Regions from separate parts of the Paenibacillus sp. PL2-23 genome, predicted to be linked through region 3. Evidence: riboswitches for the same ligand, from Rfam matches in the RefSeq annotation. Region 3 holds a riboswitch; each other region holds the start of a gene.

Region 1 (7,529 bases), 1.4 Mb from region 3:
TTGGAGGCGAAATAACGGACGAGCACGCCCTTCTCCCGCAGCTGGAGGAAGATGTCCTTCGCCGCAATCACGGGATGCGAGATGAACAGGAAGTTTGCCGCGGAAGCCGTGCCCTGGAAGCCGAGCTCCGCCACCTGCCGCGCAATGCGCTCGCGTGTGCGGATGACCCGCTCCGTCGTCTCGCGGAAATAAGCGTCGTCCTGCAGCGACGCCACGGCGCCATGCAGCGCCAATCTGTCCAGCGTATAGGAATTAAACGAATTCTTGATGCGGTCGAGCCCTTCAATCAGCTCCTCCGAGCCGAAGGCGAAGCCGACGCGCAGCCCTGCGAGCGAACGGGACTTCGACAGCGTCTGAATGACGAGCAGGTTCGGATAGTCCGGCACCAGCTTCACTGCGGACTCCCCGCCGAAGTCGATGTAAGCCTCGTCGATAATGACGACGCGATCAGGGTTCCCCTTGAGAATCGCCTCAATATCGGCAAGCGGAAGCAGCTTGGCCGTCGGCGCGTTCGGGTTCGGCAGGATGATGCCGCCGTGATCCTCCGCCGACGCAAACTCGTCCACCGGAATGTTGAACTCATTATCCAGCGGAATGAGTCTCGGCGATAGACGGTACAGCTGGGCGTACACCTTGTAGAAGCTGTATGTAATATCAGGGAACAGGAGCGGCTTCCCAGGATCGAAGAAAGCCGCGAACGCGAACGCAAGCACCTCGTCGGAGCCATTGCCTACAAACACCTGCTTCGCAGGCAAGCCATAGCAGCGAGCCGCCTCCTGAATCAAGGCGTCGCAGGTGGGATCGGGATACAGCCGCAGATCAGCGTCCGCCGCCGCCGCGATAGCCTCCAGCGCCTTCGGTGAAGGCGGATACGGATTTTCGTTGGTGTTCAGTTTAATATACGTCTTGTCCTTCGGCTGCTCGCCGGGCACATATGGCTCCAGCGATCCGGCGAGCGGACTCCAATACTTGCTCATCGTCTAGGTTCCTCTCCTCATGAATGGCCGGGTCAGCAGCAATCCGATCCAAGCGCCGGCCGTGTTCAATATAATATCGTCAATGTCGAAGCTGCCGACCTTCATCAGCATCTGGGCAAGCTCCACTGTGCCGATCAAGCAGACGCAGGCGGCCACCAGCATGTGGCTGCGGCTGAACCGCGTGTGCAGAAGCGGCAGGAACATGCCAATCGGAATAAACAAGATCAGATTGCCGAATACATTTTTGACCCAGGTATCGAAGTTAAAATAATGCCGGTACACCACATACCGCTCAATCGTCTCGAACGGTACGAGATTGTAGGCGTAGTCGTCCATCAGCGCACGGTCACGCAGGAACAGGAGATTCAACATGATTGCGGCATACAGCATCGCCAGCACAGTAACGGTTACGTTAAAGCCCAGCCGCTTGCTGTGCGCGTTCCGGTACCATCTAACGGCAATCACCTCCCTCGCATCGTTATGGCTGCTCTGCGGACACCTTCCTGCCCATAATAACCAAGTCGCGCTCCACGCCGTCGAGCACAGCTACGCGAGGCAGGAAGCCGTATTGCTCAAAGCCGAACCTCCGAAGCAGCCGCAGGCTTGGCTCATTATGACCGAAGACGAAGCCCAGCAGCGTCGTCAGCCCCAGACGGGGACACTCCCGCAGCGCCCTCTCAATCAGAACAGAGCCTAAGCCCCGCGCGCGATGCTTCTCGTCTATGTATATGCTGATCTCAGCCGTTGCTTGATAAGCCGGACGGCCGTAGAAGGATTGGTAGCTAAGCCAAGCGCCAATCTCCCCGTCCTCCATGCGAACAATCCAGATCGGCCGCTTGTCGGGTGAATGCGCATCGAACCACGCTCGCTTGCTCTCCACCGTCGCTGGCTCCAGATCGGCTGTAACCATGCGGCTGGCGATAGTTGAGTTGTAGATGTCCACAATCCGCTCCAGATCGGAGGGCTCGGCATCATGTATGGTGTAGGCTGGCAGGCTCATCTCTCATCTCTCCGCATTCTATCCAAATATTGTTCATAATCTTCCGGCGTGTTGAGGTTGCATAACGTTCCCCCATCAGCCGTGCTCTCAGCAACTGCTCCCGTACTCTCAGCGGTAAAAGCCAGCCTAATCGTCCGAAGCCGATCCAGCAGCCGCATGACCCTATAGTCGCGCTGGACCAGCGACTCGGCCACGGCTGCGGCAGCCCGGGTATGATATAACGCATGGAACGGCTGGCCGCTGACATGGATGACATCCGCCTCGCCGTCTCTCTCCCGTGCGGCCTCGCGCATACGCGCCAGCAGCGAGGGAGATACCTCCGGCATATCGCACGCCATGACGAACACATAGCCTGGCGGCAGCACGGATAAGCCCGCATGCAGACCGGCAAGCGGACCGTCGCCGGGGTACGCGTCCAGCACGAAACGAACTCGCCCGGACTCCAGCTCCTTCCGGCAGCCCGCAAGCGCTTCGCGGTACTGCTGCACACGCTCCGTCGTCCCCGCTGCAATCGTTACCGAGTCCATCAGGCCCAGCATCCCTGCAACCAGCCGCTCCAGCAACGTCTGCCCGTCCATGTGCAGCAGAGCCTTGTCCCTGCCCATCCGGCTGCTGCGCCCTCCCGCAAGGATCAGACCGTGCAGTGGACAGTCCGGAGTATTCCCCTCGTTCCTCATCGCCAATCCCTCCAGCTTCATACATGCCTCCTCGGCATACAGACAGCCCGCCCGGCGCAATAGGCCGGACGGGCTGCTGTCATGCCGAATGCCGTTAGGCCTTCGAAGGATCGAACGAGCTCTTCAAGGAGACAATGCGGTTGAACGCAAGCTTCTCCTCTGTAGAATCCTTCGGATCGACATTGAAGTAGCCGTGACGGAAGAACTGGAACTTGTCGCCGCCAGCCGCCTCCTTCATGTTCGGCTCCACATAGCCGCGCTCCACGGACATCGAATTGGGGTTGATCCGCTCCAGGAAGGACGCGCCCTCCTCCTTCGATTCGTCGAGAATAAGGGGCTCATAGAGGCGGAATTCAGCCGGAACGGCCCCCGACGCCTCCACCCAGTGGATGGTGCCCTTCACCTTGCGCTCACTGAAGCCGCTGCCGCTCTTTGTCTTGGGATCGTACGTGCAGCGAAGCTCGATCACTTCACCGTTCTCGTCCTTGATGACCTCTTGGCACGTAATGAAATACGCGTGCTTCAGGCGCACCTCGTTGCCCGGGAACAGACGGAAGTACTTGCTGGGCGGATTCTCCATGAAGTCGTCCTGCTCGATATAAATCTCGCGCGAGAACGGAATTTGGCGCGTGCCCATCTCTTCATTCTCCGCGTTGTTCTCCGCCTCCAGCAGCTCGACCTGTCCCTCTGGATAATTCGTGATGACGACCTTCAGAGGCCGCAGCACCGCCATCGTGCGCAGAGCCTTCAGCTTCAGATCCTCCCGGATAAAATATTCCAGGTTCCGCTCATCCACCACGCTGTTGCTCTTCGCCACACCGATCTCGCGGCAGAACGCGCGGAGCGCTTCCGGCGTATAGCCCTTGCGGCGCAGGCCGCTGATCGTCGGCATACGCGGATCATCCCAGCCGCTGACGACGCCCTCATCTACCAGCTGCTTCAGGTAGCGCTTGCTCATGACCGTATTGGTCAGGTTCAGCCGCGCGAACTCGTATTGCCGCGGCTGTGCCTCCATCTCGCACTCCGCGATCGCCCAGTCGTACAGCGGTCGATGGTCCTCGAATTCCAGCGTGCATATGGAGTGCGTAATACCCTCGATTGCGTCGCTTAGCGGATGCGCGTAATCGTACATGGGATAGATGCACCACGCATCCCCTGTGCGGTGGTGATGCGAATGCGAGATCCGATACAGCACCGGGTCGCGCATCGTCATATTGGGCGAAGCCATATCGATCTTGGCGCGAAGCACACGCTCGCCGTCCTTGAACTCGCCCGCGCGCATGCGCGCGAACAGATCGAGATTCTCCTCCACGCCGCGATTCCGGTAAGGGCTCTCCTTGCCCGGCTCCGTCAATGTGCCTCTCATCTCGCGCGTCTGCTCAGCCGTCAGATCGCAGACGTACGCCTTGCCCTTCTTGATCAGCAGCACCGCGCGATTGTACAGCTCCTCGAAATAATCGGAAGCGAAGCGGAGCTCCTCCCAGTCGAAGCCGAGCCACTTCACATCTTCTTGAATGGACTCCACATATTCCGTATCTTCTTTCACCGGATTCGTATCATCGAAACGAAGGTTCGTCTTGCCCTTGAACTCGTCAGCCAGCTCGAAATTCAGACAGATCGACTTGGCGTGTCCGATATGCAGGTAGCCGTTCGGCTCCGGCGGGAATCGCGTGATGACTTCCTGCACGCGGCCGCTCTTTAAATCTTCCACGACGATGTTTTTAATAAAGTTTGAGGATGATGTCTTGTTCTCCACAGCGCTCTCCACCCGCGACCAACCTTTCCCATTACGAATTTCGTTATCTATTTATAATACACAAATTATGGGGAAATTACACGTGCCAAACGCCGTCGCAGCTTGTCTGCTTCGCAGTATATTCGTTACCGGCTGCAACATATACCCGCTTTACTGCGTTTTATAACATTTGTTTTATTAGAATCCTCTCACTTTCAACACGAATCTACAATTTGCCATTATAGTAGACCTTAAGTTGTTTAATCATACTGCCTAATTCCCGATCGGGAAACGGGGGAACCACTCTGGGTGAATTGATCTCGACGTTCGGCTCGCTGAACGCCTTGGAGATCATAGGGAACCTTCAACCGAACCCCACAGCTAACCTCGTAGGCACCGGAAGGAGCTCCACCAATTGAAGAAGAAAGTAAGCATGATCCTTGCGGGCCTCGTTCTGCTGCTCGCATTCCAGGCGGGAAGCGTATTCGCAAGCGCTTCCAAGATGGACGGCATTATCGACGACTTAATTGGCACGAGATATTCGTATGGCGGCACATCCGTGAAGGGCTTTGACTGCTCCGGATTCACGGGATACGTATTCGGGAAGATGGGCTTGGACCTCCCGCGCAGATCGGTAGATCAAGCGTCCGTTGGCACCAAGGTAGCGAAGGCTGATCTGCAGCCAGGAGATCTTGTCTTCTTCGACACAAGCGGCCACAACAACGGCGGCATCTCGCATGTTGGCATCTACGTTGGAGACGGCAGCTTCGCTCATGCCTCCACTAGTAAGGGCGTAACAGTCGACAAGCTTGAATCCTCTTACTACAAGTCGCGCTTCGTTACCGCGCGCCGCGTAATGGATGAAGAGACGTTCAAGACGTTCACGCAAGCAACACAATAAGCCATCGTACACAGCGGGCGCCTTCCTAGGGAAGGCGCCCGCTTGGATGCTCCGCAGGAATCTGAAGAAGGCTGCTCTATCGTCCCAGCGATAGAGCAGCCTTCTTGTCTTCCCATTAATTCCGCAGTCTTCGTCCAAGCGCCAGCATCAGCAGCAGGACCATAAGCATCAACACGACTGAGCCTGCCAGGCTCTGAATAGTCGTCCCAACGGGATAGCTGTCCATCAGCCAGCCCGTTAGCCGGGGCAGCAGGGCTCCGCCCAAGCCGCCCAGCGCCACCAGCAAGCTCGTCGTTCGCTCCGTCATGCCAGGAAGCAAGCCATTCGCATACACGAGCGCAATGCCGAATATGCCGGAGAAGCATAAGCCGATCAATCCAATTAAGATGAGAGCCATCCCCTCCGTTGCCGATACCGCCAAGCCTCCGAAGGCCAGGGTCGCCCCAGCAGTGAACAGCGCCAGATAACGGCCATGCCCTATCCGATCGGCCAGCACTCCCGCGAACAATCGCCCCAGCACGACCGACCCCCAGAACAAGCTCAGCGCCGCGGCGGCCGAAGCCTCCTCCATGCCCATACGCTCGATTAGGATAGAGGGAAGGTAATTCGAGAAGCTCATCTCCACACCGACGTATACCAGGAAGAAGAGCGCGCTCATGATAAGGAACGGCAGCGAACGCGACGAATAGCCCAGCCAGCCTCTGGCGTGAACGGGAGCCAGGGACGTCCTCGCGTCGGAGGGAGAAGCCGCCTTCTTACCCTCCGCCTCGGCTGACGCCGCTGTCCACCTCATACCCAAGCTGTCCTCCAGAGCGCCGAAGGACATCGTCAGCCATAGCACGAAAGTGATGCCGGCCATGGCCGATAGGATCGGGAAGGACAGCTGCCATATATGGAGCTGAATCAAATAAGCAGCCGTGAGCGGAATGACAAGCGCTCCCAAGCCGAAGAATGTCTCCAGCCGGCTCATCGCCGACGCTTTGCCCTTCACCAGATCAATGACGGCGGCTCCCACAATCGCCTCGGTCATGCCGAAGCCGATACCTGCAAGCGGCGCAAATGCCAGCATCCAGCCCCAAGGGAGCAGCAGGCTGTAAGCCGCTTCGGCGATGGTCAGCAGCCCAAGTCCAATCAAGACCGCCGTACGCTTGCCTACTCGCGCCGTCAAGGAGGGAGCAAGCAGCACCCCCGCCAGAAAGCCGAGGAATTGGTTCATAATCCATTGCCCGCCGTCCCTGTACGTCAGGCCATAATAGTCGATGAGCTGCTCCAGAACGGCTCCGCCAACGACATGCGCGATGCCGATGACCAGATAGGACAAGCAGCCCAGCCACATTAGCTTTTTCATTACCGTATGTTCTCCTTGTTCCTCCACGCCTGAACCGACGCTGCTCTGATATAATAGCTGTATGACAAACTCTAATAACCCTTCTCATTATAAACCAGGGGATTGGCAGTTGACCATCGAACCCCTGTCGGAGCTTCATGCGGCCGAGCTGTGCCGCTGGCGATATGAAGCGCCTTACGACGTCTACAACTGGCCAGACTGGACGGACATGAAGAAGGACGGCATCGAATTCGGCGACCCCGTCCTGCGCGTTCAACAATATAGGTCCGTGCTGGATCCAAGCGGAGAGCTCGTTGGCTACGCGCAGCTGTTCCCGCTGGGCGATGTCGTCAGGCTCGGCCTGGGACTGCGCCCCGGCTTATGCGGACGGGGTCTCGGAGAACGCCTTGTCCGTACGATTGCCCAGGAAGCGCTGCGAAGCTCGCACGGCGCCCAGATTGATCTCGAGGTGTTCGTCTGGAACAGCCGCGCGATCCGGGCCTATGAGAAGGCTGGCTTCCGGATCGAGGATACCTATATGCGGCCTGTGAAGGGCGCCGAGCAGGAATGCCATTGCATGGTCTACTACCCGTAGCCGAACGTCTTGCCGCTGCTTTGGCGACTGCTCGTATCCTGAATATCCGCGAGCAGAATATGTCCAGGGCGAGCCATGATAAGCACCGTGCGCACCCATTCCCTTGTGTCGAGATCCGCGTACGATTTGGACACAATGGATCTGCGGCGTTCATGCAGCTGCGCAACATTGGGCACAAAATATGGCCTCCAGCTCCAATTCGCATCCCGGAACCGATCATCGCGGCGCCATGCCCCCAGACCTCCTCGTATGTAGTTGGCTGACAGCTGGATGCCTTCCTCATTGCATAAGTAGACGCGGATACACCGCTCGTGCAG
Region 2 (7,529 bases), 1.6 Mb from region 3:
ATCCGTTGACGACCAGCTGCTGGAAACCATCCGCAGGATGGATTTGACAGCCAAGGTGGGACAGCTGGTGATGGTTGGGCTCGACGGCACTTTTCTGAACGAATCGGCTCTCCGAATGATTCAGGAGGATAAGGTGGGAGGCTTTATTCTGTTCAGAAGCAATATAAAGTCCGCAGAGCAGACGAACACGCTTCTTAACGAGCTGAAGACCGCTAACGGAGAGAATGCAGTGCCATTATGGCTTGGAGTTGACCAGGAAGGCGGGCGAGTGAGCCGCTTGCCCAGCGAACTCAGGCAAACGCCTTCAGCCCGCCAGGTCGCGTCCGCCAATGATCCCGCGTTTACACGTGAGATTAGCGAAGCGATTGGCACCGAGCTGAAGGCGCTTGGCTTCAATATGAACTTTGCGCCGGTGCTTGACATTAACAGCAATCCGCGCAACCCGGTCATCGGTGACCGCGCGTTCGGAGACAATCCCAAGGACGTTATCGCGCATGGCCTGGCCAGTATGAATGGCCTCTCGGAGGGCGGCGTCGCGGCTGTCGTCAAGCATTTTCCGGGACATGGAGACACGGCGGTTGATTCCCATCTCGATCTGCCGCTTATCGACAAATCGTTGGAGGAGCTGGAGTCTTTCGAGCTGCTTCCGTTCCGCGAAGCCATTCGGCAAGGGGCGGACGCCGTAATGGTCGGCCATCTGCTCATGCGGCAGCTGGACGATGAGCGCCCCGCTTCGCTGTCGCCTGCCGTCATCAGGGAGCTTCTGCGCGACAGGCTGCAGTATGACGGTGTTGTCATGACAGATGATATGACTATGGGCGCCCTGCGCAAGGGGTATGGAATGGGTGAGGCGGCAGTCCAGTCTGTGCTGGCCGGCGCCGACCTGCTCCTCGTCTGCCATGAAGAGAGGCTTCAGCTGGAGGTGCTGCAAGCGCTGGAGCAGGCCGCAGAGCAAGGCATTCTGACCGAGCAGCGAATCGATGAAAGCCTCTTGCGCTTGCTTCGACTCAAATATCAATATGCTTTGTCCGACGAGCCTTCCCCACCCGTCGACCCTGAGGCGCTTAATGAACGCATGGACAGCGTTATGGATGACCATCCATCGTCTATCAGCCGATAAGCACCTTCTCCTCCGGATAACCGATCTTGCTATCCCGCTGCCGGCTGGCTAACGCATAAGCAAGCGTAAGCGGCCCCAGCCGTCCGGCGAACATGGTACATATAATAATGATCTTGCCAATGGGCGAAAGCTCCGGCGTCACCCCGATCGTCATGCCTACCGTAGCGAATGCGGAGGTCGCCTCGAACAGCAGACTAAGAAATGGCTGGCCGGCTTCCGTAATGGAGAGCAAGAAGGAAACCGTTAATACGAGCCCTAGCGAAATGATAATAACGGACAAGGCGCTCAGCACAATTTCGGTCGATATTCTTCGGTTGAACACATGAATCTGGCGGCGTCCGCGAATGCTGCTGTACATCGCCACAAGCAGCACCATAAACGTATTGGTTTTGATCCCCCCGCCCGTGGAGCCGGAGGAGGCGCCAATAAACATCAAAAAGATCATCAAAAATTGCGAAGCGGCCAGCATTCCCGTCAAATCGACCGTATTAAAGCCTGCGGTTCTAGTCGTTACGCTTTGGAAATAAGCGGCCCACAGCTTCTCGGGCCAGCTCAGGGCGCCGAACACAGCGGGGTTAAGCAGCTCAAGCCCCAGTATGACCAGAAACCCTCCACCTGACAGCATCGCTGTTATAAGCAGCACAATCTTGGTATGAAGCGAGAAGCGGCTCCAGCTTCTTTTGCGATACACATCCACAATAACAATAAATCCGATGCCGCCCATGATGAATAGGCTCGTAATGGCCAGATTCACGATAGGATCCCCTGCATAACCGACGAGACTGTCCGGCCAAAGCCCGAAGCCGGCGTTGTTGAAGGCTGAAACCGCGTGGAAGACGGCATAATAAGCCGCTTGCCCCGCTCCCAGCTCCGGCATCCATCGTAGCCACAGCAGCGCGGCGCCGGCTGCCTCGAATGAGAAGGTAATCAGCACAATCGCCTTGACCAGCTTGACCAGCCCTTTAATGGAGGTCGATTTGGTGGATTCCTGGATGAATACACGGTGCTTGAGTCCAATTCGTTTGCCCAGCAATAAGGCAATAATAACCCCATAAGCCATAAAGCCCATACCGCCGATCTGGATAAGCAGCATAATGACGTATTGTCCGAACAATGAGAAGGACGTTCCCGTATCAATAACTGTCAGTCCGGTGACGCAAACGGCCGATGTCGCGGTGAAGAGGGCGTCCAGCAAGCCGACGGATTCTCCGTCTGCCGACGACACCGGAAGCGCCAGCAGCAGCGCGCCCGCCGCTATAATGGCCGCAAAGCCAATAATCGTCCACTGATGCGGATTCAGCCCCCTTTTGTTCCGTAAGCCCGCAATGTCCATAATGGCCCCCATTAATCCTCAAGCGCTCTCTCGAAACGCTGAATATCCTTATTATTGCCAATGACGACAAGCATATCGCCCTCAAAAATGACCTCATCGGCATAAGGGGATACGATCAGCTCGCCCCGCTTTCTGCGGATCGCCATAACGGAGCAGCCGTATTTGGCTCGAAAATTTAACGTTTTTAACGTTTTGCTGTTGAATGTGGACGGCGCAAGCACCTCCACTAGACTGTGCTCGGGGGAGAGCTCCACATATTCGATCATATTTTTGGAGGTTACCTGATGAGCAACCCTGATGCCGGTATCCCGCTCCGGGTGTACGATATGATCGGCGCCAACACCCTCCAGCATGCGCTGATGGTAGTCGCTTGTCGCCTTGGCCGTCACCGTCCTGAGCCCCAGATCCTTCAAGATCAGCGTCGTCAGAATACTGGACTGCAGATCCTCTCCAATCGCCACGATGGCATGATCCATATTGCGGACGCCAAGCTTTCGCATCAAATTTTCGTCTGTAGAATCCGCCTGGAACACTTCCGTCATAACGGAGGCGAACTCCTGCACAATCCTCTCGTCCTTGTCAATGCCCATAACCTCGTGGCCCATGGACAGCAGCGTCCTGGTGACGCTGCCTCCGAACCTGCCCAAGCCAATTACCACAAATTGCTTCCTCATCATCGCCAGGCCTCTCTTCTCCTCAATTCACAACAGCAAAAAGACCACAGAGAAACAAGCTCTCTGTGGTCTAGGTAACATAGGTCACAAGTGAACGCCTTTATCTCTCGAGCAACGCTTACGAGGTTAGCTGTCGGATTCGGGAGTCGAGCTCTCCCTACCATACAAATGGATTCACCCCTGTGACGGCGCAATGTATCGTTCAATCGTTGCGTAAGCGCCACTTTGGTTCCCCCGCTTTTCCTTTCGGAAAACTCAGCGTTTCACTTATTCGGTTATGAGCCTATGCTACTCCTTTCTTGCCATATTGTAAAAGTCGATTCCCGTTCGCAATAAGCGGATTCCGATAAAAAAACGAAGCTTGCAGCGCTTACATTCAGGCATTGGGCACGCAAGCTTTAATTATTTCGTTTTTTTGCCGTTTTTCATGTAGAAGCAGGCTGAAGGCGCTCATGCAAATAATCCACAATATGAAGGGCTTCCATATGCGTCTCCGGAGCATGCTTCTGGATGCCGAGCTTCATCTGAAGCAGACAGCCGGGATTGCTCGTCAGCATATAACGCGCTTGGGTAGCCGAAGCATGCTCCATCTTGTGCTTCAGTAGTTGTCCCGCCATCTCCGGCTGGGTTACGTTGTAGATGCCTGCGGAGCCGCAGCAGCGATCCGCCTCCTTCATCTCCGTGTATGCGGCACCCTCCACGCTTCGGAGAAGCTTCCGGGGCGCGTCTGAGCTCTTCATCACGTTGCGCAGGTGGCAGGAATCCTGATAGGTAATCGCGATGGCGCCAGCCTCGCCGGAACCCTCCGTGAAGCGTGGCACACGCCCCCGCTCCATAATCAAGCTGCTCACGTCAATAACGCGGGAGGCGAACCACCTGGCGTCCTCTCTAAGCCTCTCGTCCCGCTCCTCCTGCAGAAGATGATCGTATTCCACCAGCAGCGCGCCGCAGCCGCCCGCGTTGGAAACAATATACGAAACTCCCGCTTCCCGGAACGCCGCAATATTGTTTTTCGCCAGCGACCGAGCCTCGGCCAGCTCACCGCTATGCGCGTGCAAGGCGCCGCAGCAGGCCTGCGACTCCGGAATCACAACATCAAAGCCCGCCTCTGACAGCAGCTTCACCGTATTGACGTTGGTGCCCGCGAACATCACGTCCATTATGCAGCCCCGGAACAGCGCGACCTTGGCAATCGGCTCTCCCTTGGCAGGGTAGAACGAGCCGAGCCGCTCCACAACACCCTTCGATGTTGCGTCAGGCAATATACGCTCCATCTCGCGCAGATGCTCCGGCAGCAGCTTCATGATCCCGCTTCCTCTGGCCAGCTTGCGCAGCCCCGACTTCTGATACAACGCCATGGAGCCGCCCAGCAGCTTCAAGCTTGCCCGCTTCGGGAATACGCCGCGGAACATCAGCTTACGTAAGCCTGCGACAGGGGCGCGGTGCTCCGCATGAGCCTCAATGGCGTCTCTGGTCTGCTCGATCAGCGCCCCGTATTTGACGTCGGCTGGACAAGCCGGCTCGCAGGCGCGGCAACCCAGGCAATGATTCATCTGATCCTGGAACGCCTGGTCCGGATCCATTAACCCGTCGGCGACCGCCTTCATCAGTGCGATTCTGCCGCGAGGGGATTCCGGCTCAATGCCCGTCTCCCGGAAGGTGGGACAAGCCGGAAGACAAAAGCCGCAGCGCATACAATTCGTGAGCTGATCATAATCCAGCTTGTTCAGCAGCGTCTGCGCCAGAGGATTCGCATGCTGGATATTCGGTTTTCGTCTGATATTTATTTCAGCCATGCTGAATGACCACCCTTTTTTTGGTTTGCTTGGCGAATATTTTGCCGGGATTCAACAGATTATGGGGATCGAAGGCGGCTTTGATGCCCTTCATCACCTCTATGCCGGGCTCGCCAACCTTCCATGCCAAATAAGGCGCCTTGACGAGCCCAACGCCATGCTCGCCCGTTATGGTCCCGCCCAGCTCGATGGAGGCCTCGAAAATTTCCGCGAAGGCTTCCTCCACGCGATGAATTTCCTCCGCATCCCTTGCGTCGGTGGTGGCGGTAGGATGCAGATTGCCGTCTCCCGCGTGACCGAACGTGGCGATCGTGACGTTATATTTGCGCGCAATTTCGTTAATGCGGAGCACCATATCGGCTATACGCGATCTTGGAACCGTTGCGTCCTCCAATATGGTGGTGGGACGAAGGCGGGCAAGCGCGGTGAAGGCGCTGCGCCGAGCTGTCAGCAGCCGCTCTGCCTCCTCTCGGCTCTCCGCCACCTCTACGCGGTCAGCGCGCTCCGCCTCGCAGATTCCCTGAATTCGCGCGATGTCCCGCTCCACCGATTCCGGATCGCCGTCCTGCTCGATCAGCAGAATAGCCTCCATATCGCGAGGCAGGCCAAGCTTGGCGTAATCATCCACGACGCGAATCGTCGGATTGTCCATAAATTCAAGCGTGGCCGGAATGATCCGGGCTTCAATAATGCGCGACACTGTTCTTGCCGCGCCGTACAAATCGCGGTACATGGCCAGCATTGTTTTTTTGGTCTTGGGCGGCGGAATCAGCTTCAGGGTAGCCTCTGTAATGATCGCAAGCGTGCCTTCCGAGCCGACAAGGAGCTTGGTCAGATCATACCCCGCGACATCCTTCATCAGCTTGCCGCCTGTACGAATGACGCTGCCATCCGCCAGCACCGCTTCCAGTCCGATCACATAGTCTTTGGTGGTGCCGTATTTCAGCCCGCGAAGCCCGCCGGAGCATTCCGCGATATTGCCTCCAATTGTGCTGATCTTCATGCTGCTGGGATCCGGCGGATAGAATAAGCCCCTCGCTTCGATCTCTGCAATATAATCCGCTGTTATGATGCCGGGCTGCACCGTTGCCGTCAGATTCTCTTCATCAATTTCCAATATCCGGTTCATCCGATGCATAACCATGACGATGCCGCCCTCAACGGGCACCGTGCCGCCGCATAGATTGGAGCCTGAGCCACGGCTGACGAGCGGCACGCGATGGGCATGCAGCACCTTCATGATGGCGGATACCTCAGCTGTTGACGATGGATAGATGACACCGTCGGGAAGCGATTGGAGCATAGGCGTTCCGTCATAGGAGTGGGCGACAAGCGCCTCGCGATCCTCGCGATAATAGGCATCGCCAACGATGGAGCGGAGCTGCTGCGACAATTCAGGCTTAAGCTTGGGCATATGTAATAGAGCCTCCCTCTAATTGATCAGGTCATCAGATGACTTTTCAATCATTATAGCTTATGCTTAGATAGAAATACATCTATTTTTTGAGACGCGTATAGAGGAAGGCGATGAATCCCATGAGGATCGAGACGGAGAAGGGGCATGAAATCGTAGGCCGTATTATATTGGAGAAAATAGCGGAAGGCGTCTGGCCGCCAGGCTCCAGGCTTCCATCTGTCGTGGACCTGTCCACCCAGTTCGGCGTCGGCCGTTCGACTATCCGGGAAGCCTTGAGCGCCCTCAAAGCGACGGGCTGGCTGGATATCCGGCACGGAGGCGGCACATTTGTGAAGAAGGAGCTGCCCTCAGATTCTGATCCTGCTGGCGGAGTGCCTCTTTTCCAAAGGGCGCAGTCCATATTGGAGCTTCTGGAGGTCCGGCACATATTGGAGGCGGGAACCGTCGCTTATGCGGCGGAACGGCGAACGGAGGAGGACCTGCAGCAATTATCGGACATCCTGAACAGCATGGAGCTGGCGCTTCGCGACCAGGATACCGCAGCGGGTGAACGCGCAGACGCAGCTTTCCATGCGGCTATTGCCCAAGCATCGCGCAATTCCTTGCTCAGCCAGCTGATGGATTCGCTGTCCCAGCGCTTTAGTGAAACGATTGGACAAACCCGGGAGCTGTGGTTCTACCGTGAGCAAGCAACGGCGGAAAGACTGCTGGAGGAGCACCGCTCTATCTACCAAGCCATCGCGGAGGGCAGTCCGGCTGAAGCAGTAAGGCGTATCCGGGAGCATCTTGCCAAGGTGGAGTCCGTGCTCCGGGAAGAGCATCCCTCCAGTTAACGCAAACAAGCCTCACGGCATAATCCGACAGGCGAATAGGTTGCGTATAGCACTATATGATCAAGCTTGGTATAATAATAGGCATATTGTCACAATAACGGGACCCTTGATCGGGAGGAAATGACTATGCAACGTTATGGCAAGGTGATTGCCGAGCTCCGCAAGAAGAGGGGCATGAACCAGGAGACGCTTGCCGGACTGCTCGGTATTACGCGCGCGTCGCTATCCCATTACGAAACGAACCGCAGGGAGCCGGATTATGAATTGCTCAGCCGGATCGCTGATTTTTTCCATGTCTCGCTGGACTATCTGATGGGCAGAAGCATGAATCCGACAGCCTCGGTGAACCCTCACGT
Region 3 (7,529 bases):
AGCGGCGCAATATTTATGCCAGGTCATTAGGCCGGCCGGGGTCATCTCCACCAGAACGAGCGTCGTTCAGACGACCAAGCAGAACGGGCTGATCGCCATTCAGCGGCTGTTCCTGCTGGACACCAACGCTGTGGAGAAAAGCTATGTGCTGCTTGAGCGCACGAAGCCGGATTTGATTGAAGTGATGCCTGGCGTCATTCCACATATGATTAATGAGGTGCTGCAGCGCACAGGTATTCCTGTATTCGCTGGAGGCCTCATACGCACAGGAGAGGATGTCGAGAGCGCACTCGCTGCAGGCGCCTCGGCTGTGACAACTTCAAATCGGGAGCTATGGCGCCAATATGAAGGGGAGAACAGGAGGTAATCACCAATGGAAGACACGTTTATTCTAGCTATTGATCAGGGCACAACCAGCACCAGAGCTATTCTGTTCGATCGTGAAGGAGAAGCGAGAGGCAAGGCCCAGCAGGAGATTAGCCAGCACTTCCCGAAGCCGGGATGGGTAGAGCATAACCCCAATGAAATTTGGGTTTCGGTATTAGGCGTAATCGCTTCTGTTCTGAATGAAAATGGCGTGCGCCCGGAGCAGGTTGCGGCAATAGGCATTACGAATCAAAGGGAGACAGCTGTCGTCTGGGATCGTCATACTGGAAGGCCGATTTACAATGCAATTGTATGGCAATCGCGTCAGACGGCAGACATTTGCGAGCAGCTTCGTCAGGAGGGCTATGAGGATCTCGTGCGGAGCAAGACGGGACTGCTTATTGATCCTTATTTCTCCGGCACTAAGGTGAAGTGGATCTTAAACCATGTGGAGGGGGCAAGGGAGAGCGCGGCTCAGGGGGACCTGCTGTTCGGCACGATTGACAGCTGGCTGGTCTGGAAGCTTACCGGCGGCGCGGCGCATGTGACGGACTACTCCAATGCTTCCCGAACCCTGATGTACAACATACACGAGCTTTGCTGGGATGAAGAGCTGCTGGCCATGCTGGACGTTCCCGCGACGATGCTGCCCCAGGTGAAATCGTCCTCGGAAATTTACGGGCAAACGGTACCTCATCATTTCTTCAACAAGCAAGTTCCCATTGCTGGCATAGCGGGGGATCAGCAGGCTGCCCTATTCGGACAGGCTTGCTTCCAGGAAGGAATGGCCAAAAACACGTATGGCACAGGCTGCTTCATGCTGATGAACACCGGCTCGCAAGCGATCGCCTCCAAGCATGGCTTGTTAACGACAATTGCATGGGGGCTTGACGGCAAGGTGGAGTACGCGCTGGAGGGCAGCGTATTCGTGGCAGGCTCCGCGGTTCAATGGCTGCGGGATGGTCTGCGTATGATCAAGTCTGCAGCGGACAGTGAGGCTTATGCCACGAAGGTCGCTTCATCGGAGGGTGTCTATGTGGTGCCTGCCTTTGTGGGACTCGGCACGCCTTATTGGGACAGCGAGGTTAGGGGCGCTATCTTCGGTTTGACGCGAGGCACACAGAAGGAGCATATGATTAGAGCGACTCTGGAATCGTTGGCGTATCAGAGCAAGGATGTGCTTCATGCCATGGAGGAGGACGCGGGATTGCAGCTTCAGTCGCTTCGTGTGGACGGTGGAGCGGTATTCAATGATTTCCTCATGCAATTCCAGAGCGATCTGCTTGGCGCAGTGGTGGAGCGACCGGTTGTGAACGAGACTACCGCTCTGGGAGCCGCCTATTTGGCGGGACTAGCCGTAAGCTTCTGGAAGAACAAGGATGACATCAGACAGCGCTGGAAGTCGAATCAGCAATATGCTCCAAAGATGCCGACAGAGGAGCGGGATGCGCTCTACAAGGGCTGGCAAAAGGCTGTTCACGCAGCTATTGCGTTCAAATAAGGAGATGGTTGCCTGTTTCCTTATCCCATTCATTATGCTATACTAACAACAAGTTAATAAAGGGACGGAGATTCGGAGAATCCTCATTAGCCCGGCGCTGAACAGCGCCGGGCTAATGAGGATTTTTTTCGGATAGCGTATCCCATATGGAGGGTAAACTAGACCATGACCATAACATTTTCATCCAGACCAGATCGCAGAGCAGAGGTGTTAAAGAGGCTGTCCGCGGAAACATATGATGTGCTTATTATAGGAGGAGGCATTACGGGAGCAGGCATTGCCCTCGATGCCAGTACAAGAGGCCTGCGCGCGGCGCTGATCGAGATGCAGGATTTCGCCGGCGGTACATCCAGCCGTTCAACGAAGCTGGTGCATGGCGGACTGCGTTATCTCAAGCAATATGAGGTGAAGATGGTTGCTGAGGTAGGCAAGGAGCGCGCTGTTGTATACGAGAACGGCCCTCATGTCACGACGCCGGAGTGGATGCTGCTTCCACTGTACAAGGGAGGAACGTTCGGACCGTTGTCCACGTCGTTTGGACTGAAGCTGTACGACTATCTTGCGGGCGTGAAGCGGGGTGAGCGCCGCAGCATGCTTAGCGCGAATGAAGCCTTGGCGAAGGAGCCGCTGCTGAAGCGGGATGGCCTGATTGGCGGCGGTTATTATGTCGAGTATCGCACTGACGATGCGCGATTGACGCTAGAGGTGCTGAAGAAGGCGGTTGAGCACGGGGCGGTTGCGACTAATTATATGAAGGCGGAGCAGTTCCACTACGAGAACGGCCGGCTGTCGGGCGTTACCGCGCTGGATGCTGTCACAGGAGAAGAAGTGATTATTCGCGCCAAAAAAATCGTAAATGCCGCAGGTCCCTGGGTGGATTCCTTGCGGGAGCTCGACCGTTCGCGGAAAGGGAAGACGCTGAGGCTTACCAAAGGCGTTCACTTGGTGTTCGATGGAACGCGGTTTCCGCTGCAACAGGCTGTTTATTTCGATACGCCTGACGGCCGAATGATATTCGCGATACCTCGCGACGGGAAGACGTATGCGGGCACGACGGATACCGATTACGATCAGGATCTCGTGAATCCGGCTATGGAGGCTTCGGATCGTGACTACGTGCTTCATGCTGTGAATGGTATGTTCCCCGGTCTACAGCTGAAGCCGGAGGACGTAGAGTCCAGCTGGGCAGGACTTCGACCGCTTATTTATGAGGAAGGCAAATCGGCGTCTGAGGTATCTCGGAAGGACGAAATATTCCGCTCCCCTTCGGGACTGTTCACAATCGCCGGGGGCAAGCTGACGGGCTACCGCAAGATGGCGGAGAATGTCGTGAACATGCTCGCGAAGGAGCTTCAGGCCGAGGGCTCGGGCACCTTCAAGCCATGCGCGACTAAGCATCTGCCTATATCCGGGGGCGAGGTGGGAGGCTCGGCCAAGTGGCCGGCATTCCTCAGCCGCAGCGCGGAAGCCGGAGTGAAGGCCGGTGTTCCGAAGCAGGAGGCGCGGATTATCGCTCAGCGTTATGGCGCCAATGCGGATCGGATTTTCCGGCTGGCCCGGGAAGACGCAGCAGCCGCGGAACGGCATGGGCTGCCGCCAGCTCTGTATGCGACTCTCCTCTATGCGATTGATGAAGAGATGGCTCTGCGCCCTGCTGACTTCTTCATACGCCGCACGGGCGCCCTCTTCTTCGACATCGAGCAGGTACGGATGTGGAAGGATGCCGTCATCGGAGCGATGTCGGAGCTGCTGGGCTACTCCGAGGCCTTCCGTGTCTCATGCGAGAGGGAGCTGGAAGCGCGGCTGTCGGAGGCGGCGATGGGCTAATATCTGCACCAATGGCTAGCAAGACGAATAAAACCGCCTCCTTCGAGGCGGTTTTTGTCTCCTTGCGCGTATAGGTCGTAGATGTCTAGTCCACAGACAGGTAAGCGACGGCTCTCTGCTGGAGGACGGATTCTTCGGAATGGGAAGCATCGGCAGATACAGCTGCCCGAATCAGTGCTGCTGCGTTCTGCAGCTGCTGAACGGCATCCGTTACAAGACGGTAAGCACGATTCTCCGGATTCATGGATTGCGATAGGTGCCCCGTCAGCTGCGACGTCAAGGCCGCGAACGGGAATCGTCCGATAAACCCGCGCAGCAGCGGACTCCACCGGTCCAACTGCAGGCTGGGCTCGCACTCGCTCACAAAATGCTCGCTCCACCCGTAGCCCAGGTCGCTGCTTAATCGCAGACAGACGCGGTAACCGGCTGAATCAACGGCAAGTGCGGGAATGACAAAAACCTCGATGCGGGAAACGCTGACGAACTGGGGCTGATCCGAAGGGAACGAGGAATCTTGCAGGGATACTGACAACATAAGACATCTCTCCTTTGTCCGCATACGAGGTTAGCTGTCGGATTCGGGCTAGAGAGTAGACCCTACCGGGGGTACAAATCCCCGGATTCACCCCTTGCGAGCGTATCGGCCGACGCGACTGCGGCCCCGAGCTCGCTTTGGTTCCCCCGCTTTTTCCAAAAGGAAAAATTAAGCGATAATGTTTACATAATATTTTAGCTCTAAAGCAACGGTTTGTAAATGGCTATATAGGCAGATGGACAAGGTGCTGACGATAATATCCAAAAAGCGACAATATTGCTTTGCGTTCCCGCGCTTTTTCAAGTATGATGGTAGATAAAATGAACTTAGGTTCAAATCAAAGGAGCAGCAAACATGCATTCGAAAACTAGTCATTGCAAGATAGTCGATTGTACAATTCGTGATGGCGGACTCGTCAATAACTGGGATTTCAGCGTCGAGTTTGTCCAGCACCTTTATAATAGCTTGAATGAAGCTGGCGTGGATTATATGGAGATCGGATACAAGAACTCGCCGAAGCTGCTCAAGGGCGCAGACAGCGCGGGTCCTTGGCGGTTCCTGAACGACGATTTCCTGCGCAAGGTAATCCCTAACAAAGGCAACACCAAGCTATCGGCGCTGGTTGATATCGGGCGTGTGGACGAGAACGACATTCTGCCGCGCAGCGAGAGCCTTCTGGATCTCATTCGCGTCGCCTGCTATATTCAGGATGTGGACAAGGCGCTTGAGCTTGTGCAGGTATTCCATGACCGCGGCTACGAGACAACACTGAATATTATGGCACTGTCGAACGTCATGGAGAATCAGCTGGTGGAAGCGTTCCAGCAAATCAACGATAGCGTCGTTGACGTTGTCTACATCGTGGATTCCTACGGCAGCCTGAAGCCGGAAGACTTCAGCTATCTGGTAGACAAGTTCCAGCAGCATCTGCCGAACAAGCGTCTGGGCATTCATGCGCACAACAATCTTCAGCTGGCGTTCGCCAACACGCTGGTTGCGGCTAACAAAGGCGTCGAGCTGCTGGATTCGTCCGTATACGGCATGGGCCGCGCTGCCGGCAACTGCAACACGGAGCTGCTGGTATCGGAGCTGAAGAATCCGAAATACAATGTGCGTCCCGTTCTCGATATGATCGAGAAATTTATGATTCCGCTTCGCGAGAAGGAGGAGTGGGGCTATATCATTCCTTACATGATTACAGGCATTCTCGACGAGCATCCACGCTCCGCTATGGCACTTCGCGCTTCGGAGGACAAGGACAAAGCCGTTGATTTCTACGATCGGCTGACCACGCCGGAAATTTCAAGATCCTAATGACAAGAGGCGCTTGCCGCGTCTGCAGCTCAGCTGCGGAAGGGCAAGCGCCTTTCTTCATGCATGTGTTCCCTATTGCCGAGTCAGCACGCCTTCGCCGCGAATCGCCGCCGCGCGATTGCGCTCGTTGGGATGCAGATAGCCGGTGCCGGTCCACATTTCTCCGGATTCAGCGGTTGCGACGAGGTCGATCTTAATATTGTCGCTCTGCCCGAAGGCCGCCAGCAGCGCGTCGTCATCAACGCCTTCCGCGTCAATGTACCACAGCCTGTCGCCATATTGCGTGACGATAACCAGGTCCGCCTTGCGGAAGCCAAGCTTGCGGAAGGAATGCGCCTCGTTGTGAATCGTAATGCTGCGAAGCTCGATCGTCTCCATGTCCATGTTGTTCCACCCCCGTTCCAGGCGCGAGCGTTGCAGCTCGCGCTTTGTGCTTTAGTACAGCTTGCCTTGTCTGTATAGGACGGAGGACAGCTTCATCACCGCATGAATGTAGCAGTTCTGCCGCAGCGGGTTAGGGTCGCCGAAATACGCGGGCAATATGCTGTTCATCGTTTTTTGCATTTTGGAATAGAGCTGCTTGTAAATCTCCTCTTCCGAAAAGAACTGTGTTTCTCTGCCCTGCAGCCATTCGAAATAGGAGACGATAACGCCGCCGGCATTGGCGAGTATATCGGGAATAATGACGGTGCCTCCTGCAGCCAGCTGCGCATCCGCTTCGCCGGTAATGGGCGCGTTCGCTCCCTCGATAATGATTCGCGCCTTAATGTCCTTGACGTTATCCTGACGGATCTGATCCTCCAGCGCGGCAAGGAACAGCACATTTACGTTCAAGTAGAGCACGGCTTCCCGGTCCAAAATTTCCGCGCGCACGCCGCACTCCTGCAACGCGGCTTCGGAGGCGGGGAGATCGCCCCGGTTCAAGCCCGCGTATGCGACAAGCGCCGGAATATCGAGTCCCTCCTCATTGTACAGCGTCACGTTGCGATCGCTGACGGCGACTACCTTGCCCCTGAGGGCTGTACACTTGTAAGCCTCCATCGCGGTAACGGAGCCTACGTTGCCGAAGCCCTGCACAGCGATGGACAACGGCTTGTCAGCCAGCTCGATCGCGGTCGCCGCGAATACATTGGAGCTGCCGGCCAGCCAGCCTTTGTTATCGCGGAGGAAGTCGTGCATGAGATAACGGAACGAGAAGTAGACGCCTTTGCCCGTCGCTTCACGGCGTCCCAGGGAGCCGCCGCTAACGATGCTTTTGCCTGTGAAGCTGCCCAGGTATGGGGAGCCTGGATGGATGCTCTTGTATTCCGCCATCATCCAGTCCATTTCTCTTTCGCCTGTACCCATATCAGGGGCCGGGATGTCCTTGTCGGGTCCAAGCACGTCGGCAAAGTATTGCACATACTTCTTGCATATTTGATAAAGCTCCTTCTCGGCATAGTTGCGGGGATTAATAACGACGCCGCCTTTGCCGCCGCCGAAGGGCACCTCGTGAAGCGCATTTTTTAATGTCATCAACGCGGCCAGATTCGTGACCTCTTCCTCGTTCACGGTTTCGTGGAACCGGATTCCGCCCTTGTAGGGACCCAGCGCGTCGTTATGCTGGATGCGGAATGCGGGAATACGAACGACGTTTCCATTGTCGAGCGCGATCCGCAGAAATGCTTTGTGCACCTTATTGGGAGTCGAGAGAATGGCTGCAAGCGATTGGAATGCCTGTGCGCGGCGCTCATCCCGCACCTGGGGCAGGAATGAAGGATCGTCCATAAGCGCGTTCAAGGAATGCTGAACGATAGCTCCGGTTTGACTTGCCATGGATTAACAACCTCCTTGTCGATTCAAGCTTGTTCCGTACGATTGTAACATATATTGTCTGCATCTTTGAAATTTGGGATAATGATGAGCAGGCCAGCGTCTAGCGCGTGTCTGAGGGCTATTCATTGGGGATGGGAGGACGGGCATGCCGAACATTCGTGTATTTATCTA

The links. Region 3 has a riboswitch for cyclic di-AMP ahead of AB1S56_RS17695 (hypothetical protein). Riboswitches for the same ligand answer to the same signal wherever they lie in the genome.
Region 1: another riboswitch for cyclic di-AMP. It lies ahead of AB1S56_RS23950 (C40 family peptidase); the one in region 3 lies ahead of AB1S56_RS17695 (hypothetical protein).
Region 2: another riboswitch for cyclic di-AMP. It lies ahead of AB1S56_RS09965 (TrkA family potassium uptake protein); the one in region 3 lies ahead of AB1S56_RS17695 (hypothetical protein).

The regions. Positions count from the first base shown of each region.
Region 1 is NZ_CP162129.1:5,409,190-5,416,718, forward strand. It holds gene hisC (histidinol-phosphate transaminase) at 1-977, opposite strand, end outside; gene AB1S56_RS23930 (VanZ family protein) at 981-1,442, opposite strand; gene AB1S56_RS23935 (N-acetyltransferase family protein) at 1,456-1,977, opposite strand; gene AB1S56_RS23940 (molybdenum cofactor guanylyltransferase) at 1,974-2,675, opposite strand; gene AB1S56_RS23945 (glutamine--tRNA ligase/YqeY domain fusion protein) at 2,749-4,410, opposite strand; cyclic di-AMP (ydaO/yuaA leader) riboswitch at 4,650-4,800, shown strand; gene AB1S56_RS23950 (C40 family peptidase) at 4,805-5,290, shown strand; gene AB1S56_RS23955 (MFS transporter) at 5,406-6,638, opposite strand; gene AB1S56_RS23960 (GNAT family N-acetyltransferase) at 6,748-7,212, shown strand; gene AB1S56_RS23965 (EAL domain-containing protein) at 7,203-7,529, opposite strand, start outside.
Region 2 is NZ_CP162129.1:2,384,333-2,391,861, reverse strand. It holds gene nagZ (beta-N-acetylhexosaminidase) at 1-1,120, shown strand, start outside; gene AB1S56_RS09970 (TrkH family potassium uptake protein) at 1,110-2,465, opposite strand; gene AB1S56_RS09965 (TrkA family potassium uptake protein) at 2,465-3,130, opposite strand; cyclic di-AMP (ydaO/yuaA leader) riboswitch at 3,227-3,398, opposite strand; gene AB1S56_RS09960 ((Fe-S)-binding protein) at 3,553-4,923, opposite strand; gene AB1S56_RS09955 (FAD-linked oxidase C-terminal domain-containing protein) at 4,916-6,337, opposite strand; gene AB1S56_RS09950 (FadR/GntR family transcriptional regulator) at 6,460-7,173, shown strand; gene AB1S56_RS09945 (helix-turn-helix domain-containing protein) at 7,300-7,529, shown strand, end outside.
Region 3 is NZ_CP162129.1:4,033,720-4,041,248, reverse strand. It holds gene AB1S56_RS17710 (glycerol-3-phosphate responsive antiterminator) at 1-367, shown strand, start outside; gene glpK (glycerol kinase GlpK) at 374-1,867, shown strand; gene AB1S56_RS17700 (FAD-dependent oxidoreductase) at 2,033-3,694, shown strand; gene AB1S56_RS17695 (hypothetical protein) at 3,780-4,229, opposite strand; cyclic di-AMP (ydaO/yuaA leader) riboswitch at 4,234-4,414, opposite strand; gene AB1S56_RS17690 (aldolase catalytic domain-containing protein) at 4,584-5,543, shown strand; gene AB1S56_RS17685 (hypothetical protein) at 5,616-5,927, opposite strand; gene AB1S56_RS17680 (Glu/Leu/Phe/Val dehydrogenase) at 5,979-7,358, opposite strand; gene AB1S56_RS17675 (gamma-glutamylcyclotransferase family protein) at 7,504-7,529, shown strand, end outside.